DNA from 3 places in the Anabaena sp. CCY 0017 genome. Region 3 is predicted to be linked to each of the others. Evidence: predicted binding sites of a transcription regulator. Region 3 holds the regulator's gene; each other region holds the start of a gene.

Region 1 (10,301 bases), on a different contig from region 3:
ATTCATCTGTTGACCAAAGCTTCATCTCTGTCCAGTCTGAATTTCGCCAACCGTTAGAAATTTTCAGAAATTCTCGGTAGGAAGGTGGAAGTTTAATACCTAAACGACTCTCAGCACTGATAATCTGTTGTTCTGTTGCTCCTGGATAACCCAGCCAACCAGATTTACGGAGTTCGGGTGTAAGTTTAGGTTCTCTGGTTATATCATCCCGACACTCTTTTATGTCATATTCAATGAGTTTTAAACTGAATTCTTTGAGTAAGTTCTCCCAATCAAATTGAGCCATGTGTTTTGCCAAAAGACATTTTATACTTTATCAGGGCTGATGCCACTGGCAGAATAGGCTTTCACACTCCCGTTAAATTTCTGGTAAAATTTCCCCACACTTGTTTCATAACCCGACAGATATTTTTTGCCAAAGCTATGACCAAGTATGGGGAGGTTATGATCAAACAAGAAATCTTATGGTTTTAATACCTTACGATCCAAAATTCAACACTAGTTTGATTAAGACATCGCTTGAATGATGTAATCAAAGTAAGGTGCTGCTTGGGCTGCATCTTCCGCACTGAGTAAGTCAAGAGAGGCTGTCTTTAGGGCAGTGATAGCTTCTACCATACCTGGAACAGGAACACCTAACGAATTGTACATTTCTCGCACGCCAATTAAACCAATTTTTTCAATTGGATCTTTGTCGCCAGCAAGTACGCCATAGGTAATTAGGCGCAAGTACCAGCCAAAATCACGGATACACAGGGAACGCTGACGTTCGCCGTAAGCATTACCGCCGGGTGCGATAAAGTCAGGGCGCTTTTGCCAAAGCTTTTTGGTGGCTTCTTGAACAATCTTTTTTTCGTTCTCGGCTAAGGTCGCAGCAATGCGCGTCCGTTGTACACCAGTTTGCAAATAGTCTTTGATGTTTTTGAGTTCGCCACTGCTGGGATAACGCAGTTGGTCGTCGGCTTTGAGAATAACTTGGCTAATGACAGTCATAACTATACGCAATTACGCGAAATATTATTTGCTAGTTTAACGAGTTGGAGGTACACAAAGAAAGGAAAATTACAAAGATGTGGTGTGGGGAGTGTGGGATGTGTGGGGAGAAGACGGTAACTTCCCAATGACTAATGACTAATGACCAATGACCAATGACTAATAACTAATGACTAATGACTAATGACTAAACAACAGGGTGATTTAATTGAAATTGCGATCGCAGACCTGAGTAATACAGGTGAAGGTGTGGGACGCTTTGAGGAACAGGTGGTTTTTGTTCCTGATACGGTTCCAGGCGATCGCGCTATAGTACGCTTAGTACACGTTAAACCTAAATACGCTCACGGCAAACTGCATGAGCTATTAGAAGCCTCTCCTCATCGGGTGCGACCTAGTTGCATTGTGGCTGATAAGTGTGGGGGTTGTCAGTGGCAACATATTAATTATGATTATCAGCTGGTTGCGAAGCATAATCAAGTTATTCAAGCATTACAACGTATTGGTGGTTTTGTCAATCCCCCAGTAGATCCCGTACTGACTAAATCTGCACCTTTGGGCTATCGTAATAAATCTACTTATCCTCTGGGAATTTCCGCCACGGGTCAAGTACAGGCTGGTTACTATCAAAAAGGTAGTCATCAATTAGTGAATTTGAATCAATGTCCTGTCCAAGATTCACGCTTAAATCCTTTACTGGCTGAAGTCAAGCAAGACATCCAAAAGCGCGGTTGGCGAATTTACGATGAACGTAAACACCAAGGACAAATCCGCCATCTGGGTTTACGCATTGGACGGCGAACTGGGGAAATGTTGTTAACTTTGGTCGTCAAGGATTGGAATTTACCAGGAATTGAAACCCAAGCGCAGGAATGGTTACAGCGCTATCCCCTATTGATGGGTGTGTCGTTAAATCGGAATAGCGATCGCACAAATGCTATTTTTGGTTCTGAAACTCGTTGCGTTGCTGGCGTTCCCTACCTACGAGAAAAATTCGCTGATTTAGAATTTCAAATCCTTCCAGATACCTTTTTCCAGGTTTATACAGAAGCCGCAGAAGCCCTATTACAGGTAATTCAATCCGAACTCAATCTTCAAGGACAAGAGTTGCTAATTGATGCATATTGTGGTATAGGGACTTTAACTTTGCCTTTAGCCAAACAAGTCCGCCAAGCCATAGGAATAGAATTACAACCGGAAGCTGTACAGCAGGCAATTTTGAACGCCGAACACAATGGAATTAATAATGTCACATTCCAAGTAGGCGCAGTGGAGAAATTACTGCCAGAAATGGGAATCATACCAGATGTAGTGTTACTTGACCCGCCCCGCAAAGGATGCGATCGCGCTGTGATTGATTCTTTATTGCTATCGAAACCTTCCCGCATCGTTTACGTCAGCTGTAAAGTAGCCACTCTTGCCCGCGATTTGAAATTGTTGTGCCAAGATGGGGAATATACGATTACACGGGTGCAACCTGCTGATTTCTTTCCTCAAACAGCCCACGTGGAAGCTGTCGCCTTTCTGGTGCGATCGCATTTGGATAGGAATACTGAGTCTTGAACAACAAATCAAAATTCAAATTCCTAGTCGAGTGCATACTAAGAATGCTAAAATTGAATTAACCTCAAAATAAAAACAATTTTGTGACCAAGATTAAAGTTGCATCAACTCTAAACAACATGAATAGGATTGTCTAAAACAAAAATCGGCAATTTACCAATCTACCTCTGAGTCTTAGCAAAAATTACAATGCTTTTAGCTGCTCACTAAATGCATTACCAGTTCTTTTATAGCCGTTTTATGTATCAGCAATCTCATCTTTTAAATAGAGTCAATGCTCCCTAGCATTTTCAAAATTTAGTATCTCAAGACGCAAGTTTGAAGGCAGCACGACCACCTCAAATTAAATCAGGGTGCCTGTAATAGCAAACTGATGTCTAGCTAACTGAAAGCTACGGGGTTTCTCTAGTGATTACCATTTCCCTCCGTCCAGTTGGACGTAATTGGGGTACGATTAGTTTCGCCTCAACTCTTTATCTATGCCCAATTTTAGATTTACTGTTGGCGGAAATTCCCGCCAAACTCCAAGCAGAACTCAGGCTAGGACTCCAAGAAGCCTTAGTAAATGCAGCCAAACACGGTAATAATCTTGATCCTAGTAAAACAGTTGTAGTCCGGTTTTCCTTAATAGATAATCAGTATTGGTGGGTAATATCAGACCAAGGACAAGGTTTTATTCCCGCATCTACTAACGATGAAGAACCAACCGATTATTTACCACCCGATGAATCAGAAAATGGTCGTGGTTTATGTCTTCTACACCAAATTTTTGACCAAGTAGAGTGGAATCGCAAAGGTACAGAACTTAGGCTTTGTAAAGAAATGGAAAATCGCCCCCTTTTGTCTTTGAGACGCTAAGGCCGCAAGGCGGAAGTCAAAAGAATTGTAGGGTGGGTTAGCGCAGCGTAACCCACCATTATTCATATTTTGATGGTGGGTTACGGACTACTGTCCTAACCCACCCTACAAATTGGAGATTTTTTTATGGGTAAGTCTCTTAGTCATTACACGCGGAAAAAAACCGCCCGACTTCCTTTATCCCTTATTCCCATGACTCTCACAGGGAGGCGCGGAAATTGACTTATCTAACCAACCAACGGCTTGTTCTAATCTAACTATGGCTTCTTGTGGCTGATTTTGAACAAGATATAAAACAGCTGCGGCTGCTTGTTCACTAGCGCGAGAATTGCGGTTAGACTTGAGGCGATGCCAATCGTTAGGTGATATACTTAGCCTTTCCATCAGGGCTTGAGCTAGTTCTAAGGTGCTAACTTCATTCAGTTGACTGGTTTTAGGAAGCTGGGTAGATTGAGACATGATTTTAATTGGTGAGTATAAGAAAAGTTAGAATTTTGAGTATTGACTAGCATTTAATCATAGTTTACTACTTGAAAATGAAGCCGCCTAAACAATCACAGCCGTCAGGGTCAAATCAGGAACCGGATTTTGAGCAAGAACTAGAAGATGTCGAGCGATCGCTTGTCGCCTTAAAGGAACGTTACAATCAAGTTGAGAGCGATCGTCAAAAAAAGGCACAATGGCAACAACATCGCCACGAATTACAACAAAATAAACACCAGACACCAGAAATCAAAGCAGAATTACAGCAGATTAAACAGCAGTTAGAAGCTTTAGAAATTAACTTAGAAAGCCAGTTATTTTCTTGGCGGAGTCTGAAAAAACCTTTCTGGCAAGCTGTCCGCTTTGGTGGTATGGGCGTTATCATAGGCTGGATATTAAAATCCTGTGCTGGGTAATCCCAATCTTGGCAGGATTAAGTTAAATGTTAATATTATTTAATATCTGTCTAATCTAACTTGACAAAATAGCATTTATATAATATGTCAAATCGACGAATTGCCGAAGTATTGCGGAGTGGTGAACCTGATGATTCTCTCATCGTTCAAGGCTGGGTCAGAACGAAACGCGAGTTAAAAGGATTTGCTTTCATAGAAATCAATGACGGTTCATCACTAGCTAATTTGCAAGCCGTCATCAATCAGGATTTGCCAGACTACGAAGAAATCATCAAAAAGCTGAATACAGGTGCGGCTGTAGAAGTCAGTGGGGTACTGGTAGCTTCTCAAGGTAAGGGACAGCGCATTGAATTACAAGCCCAAGCCGTGAAGGTCTACGGAGAAGCTGATCCCGAAACTTATCCTCTGCAAAAGAAACGCCACTCTTTTGAATTTTTACGCACAATTGGACACTTGCGATCGCGCACTAATTCCTTTGGTGCAGTTTTCCGCGTCAGAAACGCCTGTTCTGCGGCCATTCACGAATTTTTCCAACAAAGAGGCTTTTTATGGGTACATACACCCGTAATTACAGCTAACGACTGCGAAGGCGCAGGAGAACTATTCAGCGTTACCAGCTTGGATTTAAAAAACATTCCCCGCACAGAAAATCAAGCTGTAGATTACACCCAAGACTTTTTTGGTAAACCCACATACTTAACAGTTAGTGGACAGTTAGAAGCAGAAGTCATGGCCATGGCCTTTTCTAACGTCTACACCTTTGCCCCTACCTTCCGTGCAGAAAATTCTAACACCTCCCGCCACCTCGCCGAATTTTGGATGGTCGAGCCAGAAATGGCATTTTGTGACCTAGATGGGAATATGGATTTAGCCGAAGCATTTCTGAAACACGTTTTTAAATATGTGTTAGAAAAATGCCCAGAAGACATGGAATTTTTCAACCAGCGCATTGATAAAACCGTCTTAGAAACAGCCGAAAATATTATTAATAATCAATTTGAGCGCTTAACTTATACAGAAGCAGTCAAATTATTAGAAAAAGCCGATGTCAAATTTGAATATCCAGTCAGTTGGGGCTTAGATTTACAATCAGAACATGAACGCTATCTAGCCGAACAACTGTTTAAAAAACCCGTAATTGTCACAGATTATCCCGCCCAAATCAAAGCCTTTTATATGCGTGTCAACGAAGATGAAAAAACCGTGCGCGCAATGGATATTCTTGCACCTAAAATTGGCGAAATTATTGGCGGTTCCCAGAGAGAAGAACGCCTAGAAGTTTTAGAACGCCGCATTTTAGCCCAAGGAATGCAACCAGAAGACTTGTGGTGGTACATGGATTTACGCCGTTATGGGACTGTTCCCCATGCTGGTTTTGGCTTAGGTTTTGAAAGACTCGTGCAATTTATGACAGGTATGGCAAATATCCGCGATGTCATCCCCTTCCCCCGCACACCCCAAAGCGCCGAGTTTTAGTAGCTAAAATACTATATTAGGTGTAGGTTGGGTTGACGCAAGGAAACCCAACATTTCTGGGACTTTATTGGTTTGTGCTGGGGTTAACCCAAGCTACAACATATCTTTTTAAAACTACTACAATAGTTTCAGGTTAATTTTATTTAAAATAATCAAAATCTTATTTTGAAGGGTTTGAACTTAAATCATCAATATCTAGTTCGTCGAGTGGAGTCGGAGTTTCAGGAGGCTTAAAATAATCAACAACAGGTTGTTCAGGAGGACTAAAATAATCAACAACAGGTTGGAAAGGATTTAGGTCTCTGAAATCACCAAGTCTAATTCTTAAACTTTCTATTTCCGTCAAAACCTTATTTAACTTTCCCTCTGTTGAAACTAATTGAACATCCAGAATCCATTGATGAAACTTAGCAGTGAGATTTTTAAGTGCATTTTCTTCTGTCAAGTTGTGACCGTACTTTTCAAGTATTTTTTGCTGAACAAGTTCCCAAAACAGAAACATTTCTTGGTTTTCACGCTGCAACCTTCCTGGGTATATAGAGCCATATATCCACATTATTCCCATACTAGAAGAAGGGGGATTTTTATTATATATCTCCGTAACTTTACATTTAAGGTTTTTAACTAAATCATGAATATCTTGCTCGAATGGAGTCGGAGTATTATTTTGAGGAGGATGAAAAAGGTTATTGGACATAGTAAAATTAATTATGCAGCTAAAAATATACATTATCACCAAAATACGTAAAAACCAAATAGAAGCGCATCATAAATAACACCACTCTACCAAAGCTAAATTTTGGTGGGGTGAGAAAGTTGGTAAGTACAACGGCCGCTATTCAAATTCAGGCGTTGCTGATTGAGAGTATGAATATGTCTCACGCAAAGGCGCAAAGGCGCAAAGGAACCAAGGAAAAGAAAGGTAATTTTGGCATTTTATACTTTGATTCAGCAACGCCCAAATTCAACATCATATGAGACACCGACCGAATTTAACTATGCGTCTCCGGTGAAGCCTAAATTTTTGTTATATAAAGATTTATAAACCCCTACAAGCTAATATTTCCTTTCCAGTTGTCCAGAGGGGAAATTTGCGTGGGGTGATGTAGTGATAATTTTAGGTGATATCCGGGTTGGAACATCGCAGTTGAGGACTGTATGATGAATTATGAATTATGAAGTTTGAATTAAAAAAATCCAAATTTAGCTTCACAATTCATAATCTATTAGCTTTCAAACTGAAGTCAAAATGCCATAACCAGCTTGAGTTTTGGGCTACTGTGTTTTAACTCAAAACTCTGAACTTCAGAAATTAGCCCAGGGTTTAAGCCATTTGATTTTCAATCGCCCAACGTGCTAGTTCGGTGCGGTTGTGGAGGTTGGTTTTACCCAACATATTGGACACATGGCTTTCAACTGTACGCTGACTAACGTTTAATTCTTCAGCAATTTCCCGATTAGCTAAACCCCTAGCAACAAACTGTACTACTTTCAGTTCGGTTGGGGTTAACTGGACATCAAAGGGAACCTGAATGCGGGAACCGTTTTCTCCTCCTTTGGCTTGGTGTTCTTTCCAACGGGTAGTTTGCTTCAGTGAAGATTCTACTTGTGCTACGAGTTCTTCTGGTTCAAAGGGCTTGACCATATATACGTCAGCCCCTTTGTTCAGACCTTTAACTCGGTCTGCACTTTGTCCTTTTGCTGATAGGAAAAGTACGGGAATCCAGCCTGTGCGTTCATTTTGCCGGACTTGTTCTACAAAAGTATATCCGTCCATTTCCGGCATCATTACGTCACAGATGATCATATCTGGAATATCTTGTTCAAGAATATCCAGAGCTTCTCGTCCATTTTCGGCAGTGTTGACTTCATAGCCTCTGAATTCCAGGTAATCCTTCACCAGCAAGATGAGGTTAGGGTCATCATCAATCAGTAGCAGTCTTTTATGATCTTTCATGCTGGGTTCTTTCATAGCAGTGGCACTTGTCGCGCTTCGGTCCATCAAGGTCTTGAATGGTTATCCTTTATGGTGGATCATTGAGATGTTGTCCTTTATCCTACTTAACTTGCCTTTGCTCTCTGGAAATTTCAAAAGTGGTGAACACTTTATATAAGATTTCCAGCTCATTGGTAAACTCCGGTAAGGATACGTAGAGCAATAGTATTTATAATGCGCTATTATATATCGCTTTGAAAGGGGCGGGTGAAAAACACTGATTAAATCATCATCTTTCCGATTCACGAGGTACGTATTGGCTCAAGATGACCCTAACTTCAAAACAACCCGCACTTTCAGATGCTTACTGCTTTACCATATCCTGCGGATGTTCAGCCTTTATCAAAGGTTTACCAGCAAGTAGGAAGATTTTCGGCAAAAGATGGTTTAAAAATGCATATTCTTCCACCATCATGATGCCTATCAAGTGTTCTGGGAGATTTGCTCAATAACTTCTGGTTTTGCAAAGGCAAAACCATGCACCATCTGGGTAGAACACCATTATCGGTCTAGAACCACAAACTCGCAAGCAATTGGCTTTAGTCCTAACGATGCAAATGGGAAACTGTTTTGGGGCTGATCAAGTTTTAACTCTTGAATTCGCCGTTTTTTTAGGTATTCCCAAGATCCCAGCCTAACTTGTTTTGCACAGAAGTTAGTAACTGTCTCGTCAGCAAAGATCAAAATGTGTCGCTGAATTTTTGCCAGTCCTAAAGTTCCTACACAATTACTTAAGGTTTTGTCGTCTAGAGATTGAGTGGTTTTGGGGATTTGACGGCGGCACTGGATCACTGTAATCTTACTCATCGAGCAGCACCCTGATTACAGTTCTATAACAATTTCCCAGCTTTGCAAATAAATTTAGCGATATAAAAATATTCGTAACCTACCGAGCAAAACCCGATAGATAAAAATATTTGAGTATTTATACTTAAGTAATTGGGCGATCGCCTAGTGCGGGAACCCGTACTCAAGTCCTCGTTGCCATTGTCGGCTGCTTTTAGGTAGATTAGCACTCAGGAGTTGAGAGTGCTAACTCTAAGAGAAGAGAAAAGAAAATAAATATTTATGGCAGCTGTAACTTTAAGCGTTTCCACAGTTAAACCCCTAGGCGATCGCGTTTTCGTAAAAGTAAGCGCCCCCGAAGAAAAGACCGCAGGTGGACTGTTTTTACCCGATAATGCCCAGGAAAAACCCCAAGTAGGCGAAGTAGTCGCTCTTGGCCCTGGCAAGCGTAACGATGACGGTAGCCGTCAAGAATTAGACATTAAAACCGGCGATAAAGTGTTGTACTCCAAGTACGCTGGCACCGACATCAAGCTCGGCACAGAAGAATACGTACTGCTTTCAGAAAAAGACATCTTAGCAGTCGTCATGTAATGGGTAGAGAGACGCGATGAATCGCGTCTCTACAAGGCAATGGGAAAACCCAACGCCCAATTCTAAATCAAATTGACTTACTCCCTGAATAGAGACAAATATGGCAAAACGCATTATTTACAACGAAAACGCTCGTCGCGCCCTGGAAAGAGGCATTGACATCTTGGCTGAAGCCGTAGCTGTTACCCTTGGCCCTAAAGGTCGTAACGTAGTTCTAGAAAAGAAATTTGGCGCACCCCAGATTGTGAATGACGGTGTAACCATCGCCAAAGAAATCGAACTAGAAGACCATATTGAAAACACTGGCGTAGCTTTGATTCGTCAAGCTGCTTCCAAGACCAATGACGCTGCTGGCGATGGTACCACAACTGCTACCGTTTTGGCTCACGCGATGGTCAAAGAAGGCTTACGCAACGTTGCAGCAGGCGCTAATGCAATTTCTTTGAAGCGTGGTATTGATAAAGCTTCCGCCTTCTTGGTAGAGAAAATTGCTGAACACGCTCGTCCAGTAGAAGATTCTAAATCCATTGCCCAAGTTGCGGCGATTTCAGCTGGTAACGACGAAGAAGTGGGTCAGATGATTGCCCAAGCAATGGACAAGGTAGGCAAGGAAGGCGTAATTTCCCTAGAAGAAGGGAAATCTATGACCACCGAGTTAGAAATAACCGAAGGGATGCGCTTTGAAAAAGGCTATATCTCTCCTTATTTCGCCACCGACGCTGAACGCATGGAAACGGTTTTTGATGAGCCTTACCTGCTGATCACCGATAAGAAGATTGCTTTAGTACAAGACCTCGTACCAGTTTTAGAGCAAGTAGCTCGCTCTGGTCGTCCTTTGGTGATTATCGCCGAAGATATTGAAAAAGAAGCTTTAGCGACTTTGGTAGTTAACCGCTTGCGTGGTGTACTCAATGTTGCAGCTGTGAAAGCTCCTGGTTTTGGCGATCGCCGGAAAGCGATGCTAGAAGATATCGCTGTTCTGACTGGTGGTCAATTGGTCACCGAAGACGCTGGTCTGAAGCTAGAAAATACCAAGCTAGAAAGCCTGGGTAAAGCTCGCCGTGTCACCATTACCAAGGACACAACAACAATTGTTGCTGAAGGTAACGAAGCTCCTGTGAAGGCTCGTTGCGAAC
Region 2 (10,301 bases), on a different contig from region 3:
TAAGTATTACTTCCTCTTCTAATTCTTCCAGTCGCTCCCCATACAGTTCCAGCACTGGGAAAAAGCCATCAATAATGGCATCTAACAAGGCATAAGCTAAATAATCAGCCCCCTGTTTGCGAATGATCCCTTTACTGCGATCAATTCTTAACCTCACGCCTTCAAAGCAATCATGTTCTGGTTCTTCCTGCACTGTGAGCAGATAATGTTTCCCCAATACAAAACTCACTTGCTCGCTGTAAAACCCACAGTTATTTTCCATTGGAACTACCATTTGGGCAATTATAAGTAATTGGTCTTCATAATCTTCAATTTTGGGACGTTCTCCCATATTGACTACATCTTCTAAAACTAGAGGATGTAATTCAAAAACTTTACCCAATCGTTGTAATATATCTTGATCACCTAATCCTTGTACATCTACCCAAGAGACAGATTCTTGATCTAGATAATTAGTACATTCTTCAGGAACTACTATTTGTGTGCGAATGCAGTTAGTTTGGTTATAGTCAAACAAAAAAATTGTAGGAATTTTAGCATTTTCATCAACGATGATAGTCCCTGGCAGAGTTCCTGGTTGGTGATAGAATTCCTTTTCGTAGAACTTTCTCACTGCTTTGGGTATACGGCGGATTTTTCTTACCATGCAGTTTTAATTAATAGTCATTGGTCATTAGTCATTAGTCATTAATCATTGGTCATTAGTCAAAAAATTGCCCTTTTGGATTTTGGCTCCTTCATGCTAGAAAAGTAGCTGGGTTTATTTAACCTTTTGTCAGAAATTTTACAAGTTTTAATATCAAGATGTCATTGATAGATGACCTAGTTTTGTCAAATATAACATCAGTATGCAAGCGGTTATCATATCACTTCATTGTCTTTGAATCGGCAAGGGTATAAAAAAACAGTTTGCCATCATAAGACAAACTGCTCACAAAATATTTAGATGAAGCAACAGAGATTAGAACATACCCATGCCGCCCATGCCGCCCATGCCGCCCATGCCACCCATGCCACCCATGCCGCCCATGCCGCCCATGTCAGGGGCTGGAGCCGCAGATTTTGGCTCTGGTTTTTCGACTACGATCGCTTCGGTGGTAATCACCATACCAGCAATAGATCCGGCATTTTGTAAAGCTGAACGCACTACTTTCGCAGGATCAATGATGCCAGCAGCAATCAAATCTTCAAATTTTCCAGTAGCGGCGTTGTAACCGATATTGCCAGCACTTTCTTTGACTTGAGAAACAATTACAGAACCTTCGTCACCAGCATTATCTGCTATTTGACGTAAAGGAGCTTCTAATGCTCGTTTAATAATATCTGCACCAATTTTTTCTTCTTCGCTGAGGTGGGCTTTGATTGCGTCTATTTTCGTAATCAAGTTAATCAGGGTTGTACCACCACCGGGAACTATGCCTTCTTCCACAGCAGCTTTAGTGGCGTTGAGCGCGTCCTCAATCCGCAGTTTGCGGTCTTTGAGTTCGGTTTCTGTAGCCGCACCCACTTTAATGACTGCGACACCACCAGCTAGCTTGGCAATGCGTTCTTGGAGTTTTTCTTGATCGTAGTCAGAATCAGTTTCTTCTAATTGTTGACGAATTTGAGCAATTCGGGTTTGTACCTCTGGCTTGGTTTCACCAGCAGCGACAATGGTGGTGCTTTCTTTGTCAATGGTGATTTTGCGGGCTGTTCCCAGCATTTCCAAAGTAGCGGTGTCTAGGCTCAAACCGATTTCTTCAGAAATCATCTGTCCATCGGTCAAAATAGCAATGTCTTGTAACAATGCTTTGCGGCGATCGCCAAATCCTGGTGCTTTAATCGCAGCTACAGCCAGCACACCCCGTGCTTTGTTGACTACCAAAGTTGCTAAAGCGTCTCCTTCTACGTCTTCGGCAATAATCAGCAAAGGTTGACCCAGACGGGCAACTTTTTCCAACACAGGAACTAAATCCTGGATGCTGCTGATTTTTTTGTCGGTAATCAGGATGCGAGGGTTTTCAAACTCTACGATTTGCCGATCATTGTTGGTGATGAAGTAAGGAGAAATATAACCCCGGTCAATCTGCATCCCTTCCACTACTTCTAGTTCTGTAGTTAGAGATTTGGATTCTTCAACAGTGATTACACCGTCTTTGGTGACTCTTTCCATTGCTTCGGCAATCATCGCGCCGACTTCTTCATCGTTACCAGACGAAACAGTGGCAACTTGAGCGATCGCACTGCCTTCGACTGGCTTGGCCATCTGGGCAATTTCTTTGACCAGGGCTTCAATGGTTTTGTCGATTCCCCGCTTCAAGCTAATGGGGTTAGTACCAGCAGCGACGTTCTTCAAACCTTCTCTAATAATCGCCTGTGCTAAGACTGTAGCCGTCGTAGTGCCATCACCAGCGATATCCTTGGTTCTGGATGCCACTTCCTGAATCAGTCTCGCACCAGTGTTTTCTAAAGGGTCTTCTAATTCAACTTCTTGGGCGACAGTGATCCCATCGTTAACGATTTGAGGTGCGCCAAATTTCTTTTCTAAAAGGACGTTGCGACCTCTTGGCCCCAAGGTAATTTTCACGGCATCAGCCAGGGCGTTGACTCCCCGTTCTAGCGATCGCCGTGAATCTTCATCAAAGGAAATAATTTTGGCCATGTTGTTGAATATCTATCTCTAGCGGTTCCATTACACAATTTAGCACTCACAAGAGCAGAGTGCTAATCTCTCAAGCAGTTCAGATTATAAATGCAAATAAAAAAAATTGATTAATATTACAGTTGATACTCATATAGGACACTGGCAGTAATGCTTGAATTGGGGGATGAACTTATACAATTTTCTTGAGTCCCTCGGCATTGCCGACCCTCGCGGCTCCGGCTGGTTGGCAGTAGTATTTACATTTTGTTTGGCTTGGCTGGTAACGTGGCGTTTAATTCCCACAGTCCGCCAATTTGCCCTAAAGGTAGGTTGGGCTGACCAACCAAACGCTCGCCGACTCAACCGTGAACCCTTACCCAATGCCGGGGGTTTAGCTATTTATGCGGGAGTAATTGCCGCAATGGTACTAGCCACCCTCTTACGACCTATTGCCTTGCAAAACGTCTTGGCTCAAGTGCTAACTATTTTACTAGGAGGTTCAATCCTAGTGCTGGTGGGTTTTATTGATGATCAGTTCGGTTTACCGCCCTCTGTGCGCTTGTGGGCGCAAATTGTCACCGCATTGTTGCTGTATGCGAACGGCATCAGTATCGAGGTTGGTTTCAACACGCCCATTGACTCGCTGCTTTCTATATCGGTAACGGTACTTTGGGTAGTGGGGATCACTAACGCCATCAATTTGATGGATGGGATGGATGGATTAGCGGGGGGTGTTAGTTTTATCACCGCTATGAGTTTATTAGGAGTTGCAGCCCAATTTCCCAATCGCGCCGCCGCTATTTTAGTGCTGGCAGCTTTAGGGGGTGGAGCCTTGGGCTTTTTACGTCATAATTTCCACCCTTCAAAGATTATCATGGGTGATGCGGGTGCATACTTTTTTGGTTATGTACTGGCTGCAACTAGTATTTTAGGTAATCTGCAAGAAAGTACCATTTTTGCCCTGGGACCGACTGTGTTATTTCTGCTGTTGCCAGTCATGGATACTACACAAGTATTTATCCGCAGGTTATTGGCAGGAAAAAACCCTCTCAGTACCCCAGGTAAAGACCATCTACACCACCGTTTATTAGCTTTGGGATTCTCTCAGCCCCATGCAGCGTTAACTCTGTGGTCAATTGCTCTAGTTTTTAATTTGCTGGCAATGAGAATAAAAAACATGAGTTGGGGGGTGATAATTTTTACCGCCATTAGTATCATTTTCTTGTTGGGCTTTACTGTCTGGCGCAAAGATAGCCAACCATCTTGAGCTATTTTATGTCTGCTTTAACACTGGCAATAATAGTAATTTCACTTAAGTAAACCACAATGTAGGGGAAAGTTTTTTGCGCCCCTACTCGATTTTGTGGTGAAAATCTGGGCATTATTCAGAATAATAACGTAATGTTTTCATGGAGCTTCAGATCCCCGACTTCTTGAAGAAGTCGGGGATCTTTGTCTTCGTAGCTTATTTAGAAATTATCATCATCCTCTTCTTGGCAAATTTTCTTACTCACCTCAAGAATGGCAATAACTGGTTGTCCCAATGACATCGTTGTTCCCTGTGGAAGCATATTGCTAGCTTCCAAACCCACAGTAGCAGAGAGAAGTAACCCCATAAACACCATTGTCACTGGTTGAAGGTGTTGCTGCCAAGTCTTGACAGCATTTTTGGTTTTGCTTTTTTTGTTAGATGTGGGTTTTTTTTCGTTTGCCATGTTGGACTCCCTAGTAGTGGTTGCTTGTTACTACTATGAAGCCAGAATGTTTTTACACTGCGGATCATCAGTGCCGATGATCGGCAATTTTTAAATGAGTTCTACTTATATATTGTCAACGCAGTTATTGCAAGCTTTTCAGCCTCATGTATATAATACACGAAGGATTTGGCAAGATTTGCGGATCATCGGCATTTTTATTTGGAGTTGGCATTTTGGCTGTGTCAGAGTCTGAGAAAAGGAAGAATGGCAAACGTTGTATATTAACTCAAGATGGTATAGACGAACTAAAAAAACATGACCGTCTGAAATCTAAGGAAAAAATCAACAAAACAATATTAGCTGATATAACAAAATTAAGTGCAGAAACAATTAAAAAAATAACTGACCAATTATATAGAAAAGAAGCAGAAGTAGAAGCAGAAGCTGTAAACCTTGGAAGTCTTGAAAGTTTTTTTGAAAAATTAGATATCAAATTGAAGGAAATTTACTATTGTGAGGCTAAATCTTCACCAAAAAAAACCAAAATCGCAGCAAAATCTTTATCAAAAATGAGCGATTATCAACTTCAATGTCAACGACTTAAAACTACTTTTGAGGAATTAAACTACGAAGCACAAAGAGACTCATTTAAAAATGAAATTAAGCAACCTAAACGAGCAGTTTTCTTTTTAATTCATGGTAAAAAGAATTATGGACAAAAATGGTTAGTTCATTTACTCGTATACAAACATCTACCTTTGCCTACACCAAATGTTTTAAAACATATATGGAAAATTGAACGTAAAGACGCACGTAATATTGATAAGATTTGGCGAACATTAGCGGAATTTTTCCAAGCAAAAGATCCAGTACCAAGTAATCTTGTAGATGCACTGTACCAAAAATTGCAAATCAGCGATGTAATTTTAGTTCTCTATATAGAGTATATTGATGATAGTTGCTTAGAGGATTTTATTAATAATTTTTTGAGAGTTGTGGTTGAGCGAGTAAATGCTGAACCAAACAACAAAAATAGATTGGTGTTCTTTTTAGTTGACCTGCAAAAAGATGAAGCTAGGTTAGAATTGCCAACAGAAACCAACCAGAATAATTATTACAGTCCTATTCCATTAGAAAGGATAGAATATTTCCAATCAGATGATATAAAAAATTGGGCTAGTATTCGATGTAACGAGGAAGTAATATCGAAACTATGGAAGGACAATAACCCCGGTTTTAGCCCCCAGGAAATGGTAGAAATAGGAAGCAGCAATAGTACAAATATTTCATTTTTTGAAGACATTTGTAAACGTTGCGATTTAACCTGGCAGGATATTGAAAAAACACTAGCACTATGAACAAACCACTAGAATATAAATATACAGGCAAAAGGCTGGAAAACCAGTTTTTACCAGATTCCAAGGCAAATATCAGAGGAAAAATACAATATCCTTATTTACCGGATGCAAATTTAGTAAAAGCTGTTAACCTCGCTCTTTATCTCGAACGTCCTTTACTTTTGCAAGGGGAACCGGGTTGTGGTAAAACACTTTTAGCTCGTGCTATTGCTAGAGAATTTAAAGAACATTTTAACATCGAAAAATATCCTTATTTTCCTTGGTATATTAAATCTACTACACAGGCTAAAGAAGGTTTATATATTTATGATGCTATTGGACGTTTACGTGATGCTCAATTAGTAGCCACGGCTTCTAATCAAGAAGAAAAAGCAAAACTATTAGAGCGGTGTGAAGACTCTGAAGCTTATATTACATGGGGTGCTTTGGGTAATGCTTTTCGAGAAGAAACATATCGTCCTATTATCTTAATAGATGAAATCGATAAAGCTGATATCGATTTTCCTAATGATTTGTTGCGTGAACTCGATGAAGGGACATTCACAATTACAGAAACACAAGCGGAAATTACAGCTAAACAACCGCCAATTGTGATTATTACTAGCAATAGTGAAAAAGAATTACCTGATGCTTTTTTGCGGAGGTGCATCTTTTATTATTTAGATTTTCCTGAAAAAGAAAGATTAATTGAGATTGTTCATGCTCATTTTGCTGATTCTGTGGATATGGAATTAGTCACAGCCGCCGCAGTTGAGAAATTTCTGGAATTGCGCGAGACAGGAGCGAGTAGAAGAGATGGTAAAAAAGTTAGTACCAGTGAATTACTCGATTTTATAAAATTGTTGAAGCATTACGCTACACTGGAAATCAAAGCAGGTTCAGCAGTAGAAATTACAAAAAAGGTTTTGGCTATTATTCAAAACTTGGGCGCTCATCTTCCTTTGTTGGGAACATTGCTGAAAACTAAAGATGACCAAGATTATTATAACAAGTAATCAAAGTGATATTGTGTCCACTTAATAATTTATGATAAGTAAGTCGGCGTGAAAAGTTCAATGTATGTCATTGCGAATGGAACGTTCGCGTAGCGTGGCTTTAGCCATAGTGGAATGAAGCAATCTCAAGGGTTTTAAGCTATTTTACATTATGTGATTGCATTAGCGTAGCTTCTCGTAGAGAGTGGAACGCACGAACCGCAATGACTCTGGGATTACTTCACTCCGCTATCGCTATGTTCGTAATGACAAGTATGTAACCAGATATGATATGACTCAGCAAACTCCCCCTTTATTTAATTTATTTATGGTCATGCGAGAGGAAGCTGGTTTACCTCTGACTATTGACCAATATGATTTGCTATTGACGGCTTTGAAAGGAGGATTTGGTGTTGCTAGTCGTGAAGATTTAAAACAAATTTGTCGGTTGTTGTGGGTGAAATCAAAGTCTTTACTCCAAGAAAAACAATTTGAGCAATGTTTTGATGGATATTTTCAAAAATATGATAGGGAAAGCAAAGTTGTAAAAGAAAAACCAGCCCCTACTTCAAAGGATAATGTAAAAAGAGAAGAACCAACGGATACTGTTGAACCAGAAAAAACCGAACCGCCAAACACGCCAGACACAACCGTTAAACCTCCTCCTCAAGTTCCCATTGCTCTAAAAGGAAAGCTGCTTCCTAAAAATCAAAATAATCTTTATAAATTAATTCCAAATGACTTTCCAGTAACGAAACGGCAAATTCAGCAAGGTTGGCGTTATTTTCGTCGTCCTCTGCGGGAGGGTGCGTTAACTGAAATAGATATAGCAGCGACTATTCAAAAAGTTTGCCAAGAGGGGATTTTTCTGGAACCAGTCATGATTCCCCAAAGGATTAATCGAGCAGAAATACTTTTATTGATTGATGTTTCTAATTCGATGATTCCTTTTAATTTGCTGTCTCAGAGGTTGCTTGATAATTTACAAGGTGGGCGTTTGGGTAAAGCTGAAGTTTATTACTTTCTTAACTGTCCGGGAAATCATTTATATTTACATCCCCAGAGTTCGCAAGTAAAGTCTATTGAGGATTTATTACCGAAATTGCATAGTAAGCGGACTGTGGTGTTAATTGTTAGTGATGGGGGGGCGGCTCGTGGAGGCGTAAGTCCTAGTAGAATTGAATTTACGGAGGAGTTTATTCAAAAGTTTGCCCGTTGTGTACGTCATATTGCTTGGCTTAATCCTATACCGGAGGAACGTTGGGAATATACTACTGCTGAGGATATTCTGCAATTTGTGCAGATGTTTGAACTCAATTCTTCTGGTTTTAAGGCTGCTATCCGTTCAGGTAAAGGTTAAAATAATTATCAGGTAATCGTGAACGCAAAAAAGAAAAAGATCCCCGACTTCTTTGAGAAGTCGGGGATCTGAACCTCGCCAGAGTATTCAAAAAGTTTTTATATTTATCAGGATTATGATTGAGTCTGAAAATCTGTACGAATTTAAAGATAAGCGGCTGGAATATTTTGCAAATCGCTTTGGTGAGACGCATTTAGATTTGGCTTGTTATGGGGCTTTTCCTTTAGCGCTGACACCAGAACTTTTATATTGTTTACGCGAAAACTTTGCACCTGATGCTCCTTTTATCGCTGTTGCTGATATTTTACTGTTTCTCTGTGAAACTGTAGGTTATCAACTTTATGAACTAGAAGGTGAGGTACGCAATGAGTTACTTGTTTATTTAAAAAGCCGTCTATCTGACGAAAAATTATATGAAGAAAAATTACATAAATTGTCTGATTTTATGGTGGCTTATATTCGCCAACAATTAAAGTCTAATGATTATGCTGATGAAGATTTGGGCGCAACTCCACATTGGACTGCTTTGGCTTACATTAAACCTGAAGAAGCGGTTGAGGAGATTGCTAAGGAGTTGCAAAAAGCATTAAAGCAACAGCCTGGAAATTTGCTCAAGTTTTCTTCGATTATAGAGGGCTATGCTGATACTACTCCACTAACTGATCCACTGTTAGAGTTAGGTTTTGAACCTTTGTTAACTTTATCTCGTGGTTGGGATGCGAAAGCACGTGGTGATGAGGAAACAGCAGAGGAAGAGTTTGCTAACTTGCGTCACAAATATGGTAATCAGTTGGAGATTCAAGGGGTAAAGTTTGATATTCCTTCAGATGTAAATGGTGATAGATTAGAGGACTTTACCTTTGATGTGGTGACTGTGAATGCTGAAGGTGAGGAAATTAAACGGGAACTGGGTAAAGCTCAATATTTTGTGGAAAAGCTGCGGGATGGTGTGGCTCTGGATATGGTGGCTATCCCTGGGGGTACATTTACTATGGGCGCTCCTGAAGGTGAGGCGGAAAGTAGGGATAATGAACGCCCTCAACATCCGGTGACGGTTCCGGCTTTCTTTATGGGGAAATACCCTGTAACTCAGGCGCAATGGCGAGTTGTGGCTAAATTTAAACAAGTTGAACGCCCACTTGAGGCAGACCCATCGCTCTTTAAAGGAGATGATTTGCCGGTAGAAAATATTTCTTGGGATGAAGCGGTGGAGTTTTGTGCTAGACTAAGTAAAGTCACAGGCAAAACCTATCGTCTTCCTAGTGAAGCTGAGTGGGAGTATGCTTGCCGAGCAGGTACGACAACACCGTTCCACTTTGGTGAGACAATTACACCAGAGTTAGGGAATTTTGACGGCAACTACACTTATGCTTCTGCACCAAAGGGAGAATACCGTGAAAAAACAACACCAGTGGGGAGCTTTAAATTAGCTAACGCTTTTGGTTTGTATGATATGCACGGTAATGTTTATGAATGGTGCGCTGATTTATGGCACGACAACTATAATGGCGCTCCTAATGATGGTGGCGCTTGGTTGAGTAAAAATGATAATGATAATCGACGGTTGCTGCGCGGCGGTTATTGGCTTTACTATCCGAGGTATTGTCGCTCGGCGTTTCGTAATAGGTACGAGCCGGACAGCAGAGACGACGCTATCGGTTTTCGGGTTGTTGTTTCGGCTGCGAGGACTTAATTCTTTACACTTTTGTCCTCTAACACTCTAAACTTTTTCTTTTTCCCTAACCCTCCGCCGAAGGCGGTCGATATTTTTTTTTGAATATAGTCCGACAACTATATTCTATTATCCATAAATAGGTAAGTCTTGTCAAGTGATCTAATTCAGTGAATAATGTGGGTTGTGAGATAGAGATTTTTGAGAGAATGCCAGATTTACCAATTATTCAAAAGACTTACCTCTATAAAATATGGAACCTCACCCCCAACCCCTCTCCTTAGTAAGGAGAGGGGAGTTTTTTGAGGTAATACTTCTATTTGATTTGCAACCGTGAGAGGCTCAGATCCCCGACTTCTTGAAGAAGTCGGGGATCTTTTTGTTCAAGCCATGACCATACCGCCGTCAACGTTAAAGACTTGTCCGGTGATATAGGCAGCAGCAGGATCGGCGGCGAGGAAGCGCACCATGCCGGCTATTTCTTCTGGTTGACCGTAGCGACCGAGGGGGATATATTTTAAAATATCTTCGGTGTTGCTGAGGTTGCTGGTCATGTCTGTGGCGATGAAACCAGGGGCGACGGCGTTAACTGTGATTCCACGAGAGGCTAATTCTTT
Region 3 (10,301 bases):
ACCAAATGCTAAAGTCATACCATGAATGAAGCGATCGCTGCGGAAGTGTTGCCAAAAGTCTCCCCAATTACCAAAAAACACAGCATAGGCCAGCAAGCCAATTGTACTGAAACTCAGAATTATCGCGAACCAGCGAGAATCTAGCAGACTCAAAAAAGCATCCTTTTCTCCAGAAAATGCTTGATTTGGTTCACGAACAGCTAAATATGGTATAAGACCAAGCACACCAGACACCACCGAGGCTAAAGCAAAAGGCCAAAATGGAATCTGTTGCATTCTGCCATCAATGAACAGCACGCTACTGTAAATTAATAGCCAAATACCCACCAAAGAAAATAAGGACAGGATAATGGGATTTATATTCGCCCACTGAAGAGTCAAGAGATTTTTCAGCAGTGCGAGTGTTTCGTCTAAGTGAAACGGCGGCGCTAAAAACACAAGATAGGCAATAAATCCCACCCATAAGATCCACAAAGCCAGTTTTCTCTTCATCAACAAATATTAATTAGTTACTTGCTGATTGTTGCTGATTGGATACTGTCTCTGCATCTGCTTCTGGTAAGGGCGATGGGCTACGCCCCACCTGCGGCGATCGCACTGTTAAATAAATTAAGGGACCGAATAGGGGAATCAATGCGATTAACCAGAACAATGGCTGATTTTTCATCCCCCGACGTGCCATATCATCTCCCAATAGTGCGGGAAATAATAGCGAAAGTAGGCAAAAGTCTAAACTCATCACATGGATGAAGCGGCTAGTTTGCCACTGCTGTACAAAGTTTCCCCAATCTCCTTGTAAACCAGATGCGACTAGAATCGCTGCGCCGATAGTCAAAATAAAACCAGTAATCCGAGAATCTAGTAACTTTAGCCAGAGATTTTTGTTTCCAGAAAACTCCAGATTTGGTTCTCGTAAAGCTAAATAAGGTAATAGCGCAAAAGCACCGACAGCAAAAGAAGCTGTAGCAAATGGCCAAGCGGGGATTTTCTGCCCTCTACCATCAATAAACAAAACGGCACTGTAAATTACAGGCCAGATGCCCATGAGGTTGAATAATGCTATGACTATGGGGTTAATACCTTGCCATTGCCCAACGGAAAGATTTTTAATTAACTCAAATGTATCAGGTTGATCTGGGGGAGCAAAGATAAAAGCATAAGTAAGAAATCCCAGCCATATTAAACCAAAGGCAATTTTTCTGAACATAATTTAAACAATTTAACTAAAAGCGTCTGAGAGGTAATCAGCCGCAGCCGCGACAACTGCGATCGCGCTATCATAATCCAGGCGTGTCGGTCCCAAAACTCCTACACTCCCTACAGGTAGCAAACCCCGGCGATAGGTAGAAGTAATTAAGGTGCAAGTACGTATCGGTTCCAGGGGATTTTCTGTACCAATGCGAACCGTTACCCTGGACTTACCCACATCTTCCGCTTCCGGTTCCTCAAAGATTAATCGCCACAGTTGGTCTTGTTCTTCTTCCAGCAGGTGGATAATTGTCTGTGCTTGCTGTAATTGAGAAAATTCTGGTTGACGCAAAACTTCTGCTACACCCCTAACCATAATTTGGGTTGTAGTTGGTGTCAAATTACGACGAGTTAATTCTGCGACTGAACCTTTCAAGAATTCGCCATAACGTTGGAACGCTTGATCTAAATCACTCCAGTCGAGAGTGGCTAATTCCAATAAACTGCGTCCCCGCAAGTGGGTATTCAAAAAGTTAGAAACAATCTGCAATTCACGATCTATTCCCTCTGGATCAAGTTTTGCTTCTTCCTCGATTGGCGACAAATTCATCACCTTAGAATGGGTCTCATAAGCATCCGTCACCACAATTAGCATAATCTTGTTAGTTTCAATTTGCACTAATTGCAGATGTCGCAAGATTGCTGTGGTGGTTTGCGGCATAGTAATTAAACTAATGCAGCCACTCACAGTGGCTAAAATTTGCGCTGCACCTTGGAGTACGGCTTCTAAACTCCAATCTTCCCAGTGGAGGCGATTTTGTAGCGCCAGTTCTACCTCCTTGGCTAAAACATCCGTGCGCGTCGCGTCTCGCAGACCAGGTGTAATTAACTGGTCAACATAAATCCGATAACCTGAGTCTGAAGGTATTCGTCCAGCAGAGGTGTGTGGCTGGTAAAGTAACCCAGATTTTTCTAACACGCCCATCACATTGCGAATTGTGGCTGAACTCACACCCAAGTCGTACTCATCAACCAAAGCTTTTGAACCTACAGGTTCTGCTGTAGCGATATAGTGACGTACTGTTGCCCAAAGTATATGCTGTTGTCGATTCGTTAACTGGACTTGCATAGGGTATGTTTTGCTGAAGGCAAATTTTGACTAAACTGGGAAAATTTTGGGGATTTAAAAGCCAGATTTTATGAATAATAGTTAATTAATTTAGCAAATTATTTAATTTTGTTGTAAGTACAGTAGGAAAGTGCTGAGTATCAAGCCAAGTAGGGGCGGGTTTACAGATATGTTCGATTATCAATAATTTTAATAAACGCGCCCCTACATCAAGGATCTCAAGTTATCAAGACTGTGATCACTCTTATGAAAACCGCTATGATAGTCAACTTTCCATCTTACGAGACAGGTCAGCATTTTTAAGTATTATTGCATCTTTAGCAGAAAAAAGCTGTATTTAAAATTACTTATTGTTAGACAAAATCCATATATGCAAAATGAGTCAAATCTTAGTGGTGCTAAGAGTCGCGAGTTTTGTTTGCTAGATCCTCAACTGAAAGGGTATTGTGTTCAGAATAGCATTGCTCAGAGGTCAGTATCAGCCGCATCTTCGCAATGCCATCTTTTAGGGGATGATCAAACCGCTAGGCGGAATCATTAGTCCTTGGTATTTAGCCCTTAGTTAACCACACCCAATAGGGGCAGGGAGGGGTATGCAGCCTGAACAACTAATGACTAATATTGGGGAATTGAATCATCCACTACTAGAGAATAGGCATCAATGCCACCCGTAATATTTTTAACATTTGTAAATCCTTGAACCGTTAGCCACTGGCACATTTGGGCAGAGCGAATGCCGTGGTGACATAATACAAGGGTTTCAGCTTGGGGATTGAACATAGTGGGGACTTGATCACCCCATTCCACAAATTCACTCAGGGGGAGGTTGACAAAACCCTCAAGTTTAGCTGCTGCCAGTTCTTGAGGTTCACGTACATCTATTAACTGAATACTTGCATCACCAGAAGACAGACGTTGCGCCAGTTCCTCTACACTAATCTGAGTAATGACTTGACCAGAAGGATTCCCTGTCATGAGATTTTTGTAAACAACCTTATCACCTTTATGGTGACAGAAAATCTTTCTCCTAGCATCAGCATCTATTCCCAGGGAAGTAGTTATAAGAAAATACTGAGACTAGCTTCCTTATCCCTAGCCTCTGGGCTGGCAAATCTAACTGTGTAAAATTTATTTCTGGTGTAGTATGTCTAATGTCAATAGTCAACGCTCATTTATTGGTTTCTTGGTGGCTGGTGCAATCGCACTACTAATCATAGCCGCAGGTTTTTACTGGTTTTTCGCCAAGACTCCGGTGAAGTTATTCGCCTCTACCTCACAGCCCAATGCGGCTATATTCGTATCAAAACTGGCTCCGGTGACGGTTTCGTTGCTGACCAATCCTGAACGCTTACAATCGTTGGAGCGTAAAGGGGAATTCTCACAACTCAAAACCAGTCTCTTGGCTAAAAGTGGTATAGATTACAAACAAGATATTCAGCCTTGGCTAGGAAATGAAATTACCCTCTCCGTGACTACTGTAGATATTGATCGTGATCCAGAGAACGGAAAGCAGCCAGGGTATTTAATGGCACTCGCTACTGAGAAACCAGACAAAAGCCGTGAGTTTTTAGACTTGCTATTTTCTCGCAGGGTATTGGCTGGCGCAAATTTGGCTGTGGAGGAATATGAAGGCGTAAAGCTAATATCTGACGATTCCCAACCACAGCAAGATTCCCTGGCTGGTGCGGTTGTGGATGGCTTTGTTTTATTTGCTAATGATTTGAAGGTGCTGCGAGATGCAATTAATAATGTCCAAGCTCCTGATTTGAATTTGTCCAGTTCGCCCAAATACCAAAAAGCTGCCCAACAATTGCCTAAAGCGTCCTTAGCTACGGCTTTTCTCAATCTTCCCGCCGTGGCAGAATGGCAAGGTTTAGAACTACCAGCAGCAACCTTTGATAGCCAAATTATTTCTTTGTCTTTGAACTCCAAGGGACTGTTAGCAGAAACTAATTTCCTGACTGACTCGGAAATTACGCCCGTTTCTGAACCACTTAGTAAACCTGTCAAGGCGTTAGAATATATACCAGATGGGGCGGGTTTGGTGATTTCCAGTTCTCATTTAGACAATTTGGGTAATAGTGATTTAGCCCAACTCTGGACACAAGTAAAAACGGCTCTCTCTGGTTCTGGAACTGATGTAATTTCTACTGTGGTAAAACCCTTGGCAGAATTGCAAAACAACCAGGGGATAAATTTGGCAGAGGATATCTTTAATTGGGTAAAAGGAGAATATGCCTTAGCTGTGTTACCCCATGCTGGAGAAAGCGCTGCTGATTGGGTGTTTGTGGTGGAAAAACTAGAGGATGTTTCAGAAGGAATTTCTCGTTTAGATGCGATCGCCTCGTCTCATGGACTCAGTATTAGTTCTTTCAACTTGAATCAACAAAAAATCTTTGCTTGGACACAGTTAAATGCTGTAAGTAAAGAAACTGATACTCAAGTACGCCCAGGATTTGCTATTGAGGCCGATGTCCAGGGAGTACACACAACTCTCGGAAATTACGAAATTTTTGCCTCGAATTTGGAAACTTTGAACGAAGTGATCACCAGCAAAAACGATTCGTTGATCAGCGATCGCAATTTCCAAGCTAGTATTGCGGCGATTCCCCAACCCAATCAGGGGTATGTCTATCTCGATTGGACAAAAAGCCAAACTCTGTTAGAGCGTCAATTGCCGATTTTGCCGTTAGTGGAAATAGTGGGTAAACCGTTTTTCCAAAACTTGCGATCGCTCACAATTAGCAGTTATGGTAGCGAGAAAGGATTACTCAAAGGCGGAATATTATTCAGACTTGACCATTGATAGCAAAGGATAGGGATTTGTCCAGTCTCCCCTCTCCTTAGCAAGGAGAGGGGTTGGGGGTGAGGTTCTGTATTTTATTAAATCCACATTCCTAAATTAAAGGTCAAAGTTAATCACCCAACCCGTCTACTAACAAAATGCTGTTGAGTAGATTTAATTCACTAGAGGCGAGAAAATAGCGATCGCTAAAAATAGTCTCCAATTGGCTAAAAACTCTCCGCCCAGCTACAGCAGCCCAAGGAAATGTTTCATATTGGGGAACTACAGGCATAACTAAACCTTGTGGTGTTAAACTTCTTCCTAAAGTTTTCTGCCATGTATCAGGTTCTTCTAACACTTGTTTTGGACTATCATCGTCTGACCTTTTACGCCAAAAATGGGGATAATCAAGGGGAATACTCGCAACAATATTTTGTGTTCTCAAACTTTGGAGTGTGGAATATTCCCAAATCGATTCTTCCTTTTCTCGAATTAAAAGTTGATGTAATTCCTTTGCAGGACGTTTGAGTTTAGGCGGAAACTTGCCATTTTTATCTTGATAAATTACTCTCAGTAATCCTAAAAGTTGTTGGCTATGTTCTTGAATATATTTTCGCCATCCTTCAAAACTGAATTTTTCCTCCGTGCGGCGATGAGACCAGTCTTCCATCCAGAAAGGACCAATACAGGTTAAATAATCAGGAATTACTAAAGCGGCATTTTCTAAAGATGGTAATAATCGGCTTGAACTTCTAGATACAGCTTTGATCAAGGCTTCCAAAGTAGCATAATCTACATAAGACTTAGCCATTCTATCAACTGTATTCCCCTTTAATGTAAATTGGGCAAAGATTTGTCGTGTTAACATCTCTGCTTTTTTGACAATACCTTTTTCCTCTTCCGATTGATGATCATAGACAAAAACTCGTGCTTCTTGCAAAAAACTCCAGACATCATCAGACATTAAATTCAACAATTCCTCATCCCCAACTGACCCCACCGGCACTAAAGCCAGGCGCTGGTTTTTTAGTCCTGCATCCCCTTTAATCCTGGTGTGAATTGTCGAACGTAGCATCATCAATAAAGTTAATAAATCACTAGATTGACGTAACCAGCGCCTTGAGTTGTCAATATCTTCCTCTACAACAAAACCATCATTAATCAGCATTACTAATCGCCTGGCTTTATCATCTCCAGAAACTAGCGTTTTTGTCTCTGGATCTGTATACATCCCTCGACCTCGATAAATGAGTTGGGCGACTTCCATCAAAGCAGCTTCTATGTTAAATCTAGGAATTGCGGCAATAATCCAATCAGTTTTGGGAAAAGAAACACCTCTAGCCCCTGAAGAAGTCATTAAAAAAACGCGGATTTTATCTCTTTTTTCTTCCTGGACTAATTCTAATCGCTTGTTAGGCGGTACACTTTGATCTAAAATTGCCACTTCAGGACTTTGACAAAGAGCATTTTTACACCCTATCAATTTCTGCTTTAATTTACGCAGAAAGGTTTTATTTTGGGCAAAGAAAATTAATTGTTCTGCCCCTGCTTTTAACCCGCGTTCAATTTCTTTGTAGGCATTATCTAATAATTGTTCATCTAATGTAGCTCGTATTGCTTGACGAATTTGTTGTTGAATATTTGTTTTGATCAGCTTCGGTATGATTGGTGAAAGGCGGATACTATATTCAATATTAAGTTGAGAAGCCGGATAGCTATTAGTCATGATATGTAATGCTGGGTATTTTCTCAACCCAATTTTGATATCAGTACCCGTAACGCGAAATGGCGCTTCCCCTTGCGTCGGACTAATTAATACTTTATCAGGGGCAGAATCGCCAGAATTAAGATAACTATTCAGGACTATTTCATTACTTAAAGAAGCATCAGCAATAATCAGAATTACTTTAAACGGTGATTGAGTCCCTTCAAAAGATTCAATAAACTGTTGCTGCAACCAATCTGCTAGTTTATGAACAAATAACGCCCCTGCACCATCACCAGCCAATTCATCCACCATTGCAATGATAGTAGGGATTCTGGCTGCAAAGTTGCGGCGTTCTTGTTGTCCTGGTTTGGTATGAGCTTTTTTAGCAAATAAATTTCCTAAACCATCAATTGTAGTTGTTTTATCAAGGTGTCGATAACCTTGAATTGCTGCTGTCATCACCAGATGATTTACTTGGGGATTGTGTTCTAATAATTTGCGGGCGGAACTAGCAAGAGTGCGGAATACACCGGGACGACGTATTGATTCTACGCTGTCTTCTCGTTCATTGCGAGGACGTTTAAAGCGGCTAGAAGTGACTACGTTACAATAAATTTCGTGTTCCTGTTCAGGTGTTAAGAAAACGGTACTACAATCAGGATGATTCAGTTCTGCAATCCCATCTACAACAACTGCACTATCTACACGGCGCTGTTTTCTACGTTTTTGCTTCACTTCTTCTTCGTACCATTTAGGCGCTGAGGCAATTAAATTGGCATTAGTAGTGATGGTTAATATATCGCGATGATTTTCATCTTTTTTGGCAAGTTTAGAGGTAACATCCCCATTAATCACCACTCGTGGACTGAGATAAATAAACATAAAACCTTCTGACTGTGCTTCTAGAAATTTAATCACAGCCGTGGTTTTACCAATTCCTGGATTTCCTTCTAAAGCAATGACATTCAGCCTTCCAGTTTGGGCAGATTTAAGACCGGTAATGACTGCACTTTCATGGATTGTTCGCAGGGGAATTTGTTCTGGTAGGTGTTTAAAGATGGATTGAAAATGAACCAGAGGACTACTACCAAAGAATTTATGCAGCGATTCTGTTGTTTCAATATTGGCGATCGCATCCTGCTGAGAAAATTCTTGCATAGGGTTGTAGAAACCTGTCACCTGTTCTGTAAATTGGTAGTGCAGTGACGTTTCTGAATTGGGTTTTTGCCTGAGTTGCTTGGCTTGGCGCTCAAAATCCGAGGGAAGCGATCGCACCAATTTATTAAAGGCTACACGAATTTCTGTTGACAGTGCATCCGGTTGGTCATCTAGTTTGCGGGTGTGACGATATGCTTCTCCTAGAGATGTCATCAACTGAGTTCTAGGATTTGGTTCTGATTCTTCAAAAAAATGGGCAGCAATACTTTCACAGCCATTGGAGGTAATAGCGATCGCTCTAGCACTACAACCACCCTCTAACCGTCCTTGTTTTCTTAACAAATTTATCAGACGCTCAGTATAAGATGAAGCTTGACACAACTTAAACAAAGGTTTATCCAAACCACTGAAAGCTGCTAGGTGATTTTTCAGACTTGACGAAAACAAAAATTCCCCACCTTCCACCTCCGCACAAACCCTAGAAAAAACACCTCGTGAATCAATATAACGAGCATAACGGCTCATTTCCTCCCGATGAGCAGCTTCTGTGGTAAAGTCTGCCAATTTTACCGGTGCATTATAAGAAAACTCCAAACACAGAAGGAAATGCTCAAATTTTTGTCTGGTATTCTTTCCACTCGATAACCAAAGCAAAAAATCTGCTCTTGCTGGTTGTCCTGTTGTGACTAATCCTAAATCTGGTTGTCCAGGGAGATTAAAAGCCGCCTTAAATTCCTGTGCTGTTTTTTCTTTTTCCGCTTCACGTTGCATCTGCTGTCCCGGAAGCAGCAACGGACACCAAATAGCTGCCAACTGCGGCTGACGGACTGCTACATACTTGAGACATTCCCGCATTGCTGTCCAGCCTAACCCATAGCCCAATCCCAGCAGATGACGCACCATAGAGCCAACCCATGCTTGAGCATTTGGATCGGTCAACTTCAGAGTTTTCACCAACTGGCTATCAATGTCTGCATTCTTTACCTCTTGCCAAGGTTTCAGAAGCGGATGTTGATCACTAAGTAACTTTTGATGAATCAAATTTTGCAGAACTCCGCGTTTGACAGCAATTTCAAACACCTGTCCCCATATAGATGCTTGTTCTAAAAATGAAATTTGCTTAACTTCCTGTCCCATAAAACTAATCCAAATCGTTAAAAATAGAACAATTGATATTACAGCAATTTCCAGGTAAATGAACCACACTTTAAAATCTCACGCAAAGGCGCAAAGACGCAAAGGAAGAAGGAAATACATCAACAATAGTGTGGTCTAAATGTGTGAAAATTGCTGTAAAAACTGAAAATGTGAACCTTGCAGAACCCTTCTCAGGAAAACGAGCCAACCAAAACCACTCCTTCTTCTTTCTCTGTGTCCTCTGCGCCTCTGCGGTATGCGCTACGCGCACGCTACGCGAACGTTAAAAAAAATTGACTTTGATAAAAAATTGGGTTACTTAACCCAAAATGATATTACTTCCTGCGGTGCAGAACCTGAGAAATATGAGTCAATAAAGCCGGATAGCTGAGATACACCTTACCTTTGCGCCGAGTATGCAATACTTCCACCTCTCCCGCCGCCTCAACAGTATTTGGTGATATCCAACGAAAAGGATCTAAAACGGGAATCAGTTGTCCTTGCTTCTCACCACATTCCGCCTCAATAAAATGTAACCCCCGTAAAACAGAAATTAAGCAAGGATTAACAGGAGAATTTTGCTCTGCATTGACAAGATGTTGGCGAGCGCGTTCTGTCCAAGTAATATCACTTACCCGTTGGTCAGACACTAGAAAATAGACACAAAAACCAGACTGTGGCCGTTCTTGTTCTTGAACTGCAAACAGTGTCGCAAAAGTGTAAACCGGAATTACATCTCGCACCCGAACTGTTTCTACAGAATGCAGAAAATTAGTGTGATCTGCTGCGTGTAAAATTTCAAATGCAGCTTCACCTCTACCACGTTTTTGTAATCTTGTCGCTGGGAACACATCCCGCAGCATAGTATAAATATTTAAATCAGGAAAAGTTTGAAAAACATCTTCTAAAAATTCCTTCGGTGTTAAAGCCGAATTGTAATCTGCTGTGCGGTTAAACCTGCGTCCACGATAAGCATGAGACAGCAAAATAATATGTTGACAGCCTTGATTTTTCAGATAACGAATTTCTTCTTGTACTAAGCGTTGCTTTTTCAACTGTTCTGGAGAATCAACAATATCAGACTGGATTCTTTCTGCTTTGAGTTCATAACCAGAAACAGGATTAACTACAGCAGTAGCAATATAACTTTGAGTCAGAAAAAGATAACCTTTATCTTCCGATTTTAATAAAACAGC

What was found. The regulator HrcA, encoded in region 3, represses chaperone genes, less so after heat shock. The targets are predictions, from matches to a motif close to TTAGCACTCNNGANTCNNGAGTGCTAA.
Region 1: groES (co-chaperone GroES) is a predicted target of HrcA. The motif match lies at 8,795-8,821, and genes of this name have one in related genera.
Region 2: groL (chaperonin GroEL) is a predicted target of HrcA. The motif match lies at 2,681-2,707, and genes of this name have one in related genera.

The regions. Positions count from the first base shown of each region.
Region 1 is NZ_CAWUDG010000001.1:62,545-72,845, reverse strand. Features, by position in the region: gene ACM0OW_RS00330 (SMI1/KNR4 family protein) at 1-286, opposite strand, end outside; gene ACM0OW_RS00325 (allophycocyanin) at 508-993, opposite strand; gene rlmD (23S rRNA (uracil(1939)-C(5))-methyltransferase RlmD) at 1,177-2,556, shown strand; gene ACM0OW_RS00315 (ATP-binding protein) at 2,965-3,414, shown strand; gene ACM0OW_RS00310 (DUF6439 family protein) at 3,592-3,873, opposite strand; gene ACM0OW_RS00305 (hypothetical protein) at 3,951-4,313, shown strand; gene asnS (asparagine--tRNA ligase) at 4,398-5,789, shown strand; gene ACM0OW_RS00295 (hypothetical protein) at 5,950-6,486, opposite strand; gene ACM0OW_RS00290 (response regulator transcription factor) at 7,114-7,791, opposite strand; gene ACM0OW_RS00285 (hypothetical protein) at 8,287-8,592, opposite strand; gene groES (co-chaperone GroES) at 8,854-9,165, shown strand; gene groL (chaperonin GroEL) at 9,266-10,301, shown strand, end outside.
Region 2 is NZ_CAWUDG010000017.1:47,680-57,980, forward strand. Features, by position in the region: gene corA (magnesium/cobalt transporter CorA) at 1-646, opposite strand, end outside; gene groL (chaperonin GroEL) at 962-2,641, opposite strand; gene ACM0OW_RS18615 (MraY family glycosyltransferase) at 2,808-3,890, shown strand; gene ACM0OW_RS18620 (hypothetical protein) at 4,093-4,338, opposite strand; gene ACM0OW_RS18625 (hypothetical protein) at 4,485-5,678, shown strand; gene ACM0OW_RS18630 (AAA family ATPase) at 5,675-6,673, shown strand; gene ACM0OW_RS18635 (hypothetical protein) at 6,858-8,012, shown strand; gene ACM0OW_RS18640 (formylglycine-generating enzyme family protein) at 8,128-9,705, shown strand; gene fabG (3-oxoacyl-[acyl-carrier-protein] reductase) at 10,068-10,301, opposite strand, start outside.
Region 3 is NZ_CAWUDG010000013.1:15,061-25,361, forward strand. Features, by position in the region: gene ACM0OW_RS15875 (hypothetical protein) at 1-492, opposite strand, end outside; gene ACM0OW_RS15880 (DUF2834 domain-containing protein) at 506-1,207, opposite strand; gene hrcA (heat-inducible transcriptional repressor HrcA) at 1,220-2,317, opposite strand; gene ACM0OW_RS15890 (rhodanese-like domain-containing protein) at 2,933-3,292, opposite strand; gene ACM0OW_RS15895 (DUF3352 domain-containing protein) at 3,462-5,123, shown strand; gene ACM0OW_RS15900 (helicase-related protein) at 5,233-9,105, opposite strand; gene ACM0OW_RS15905 (hypothetical protein) at 9,441-10,301, opposite strand, start outside.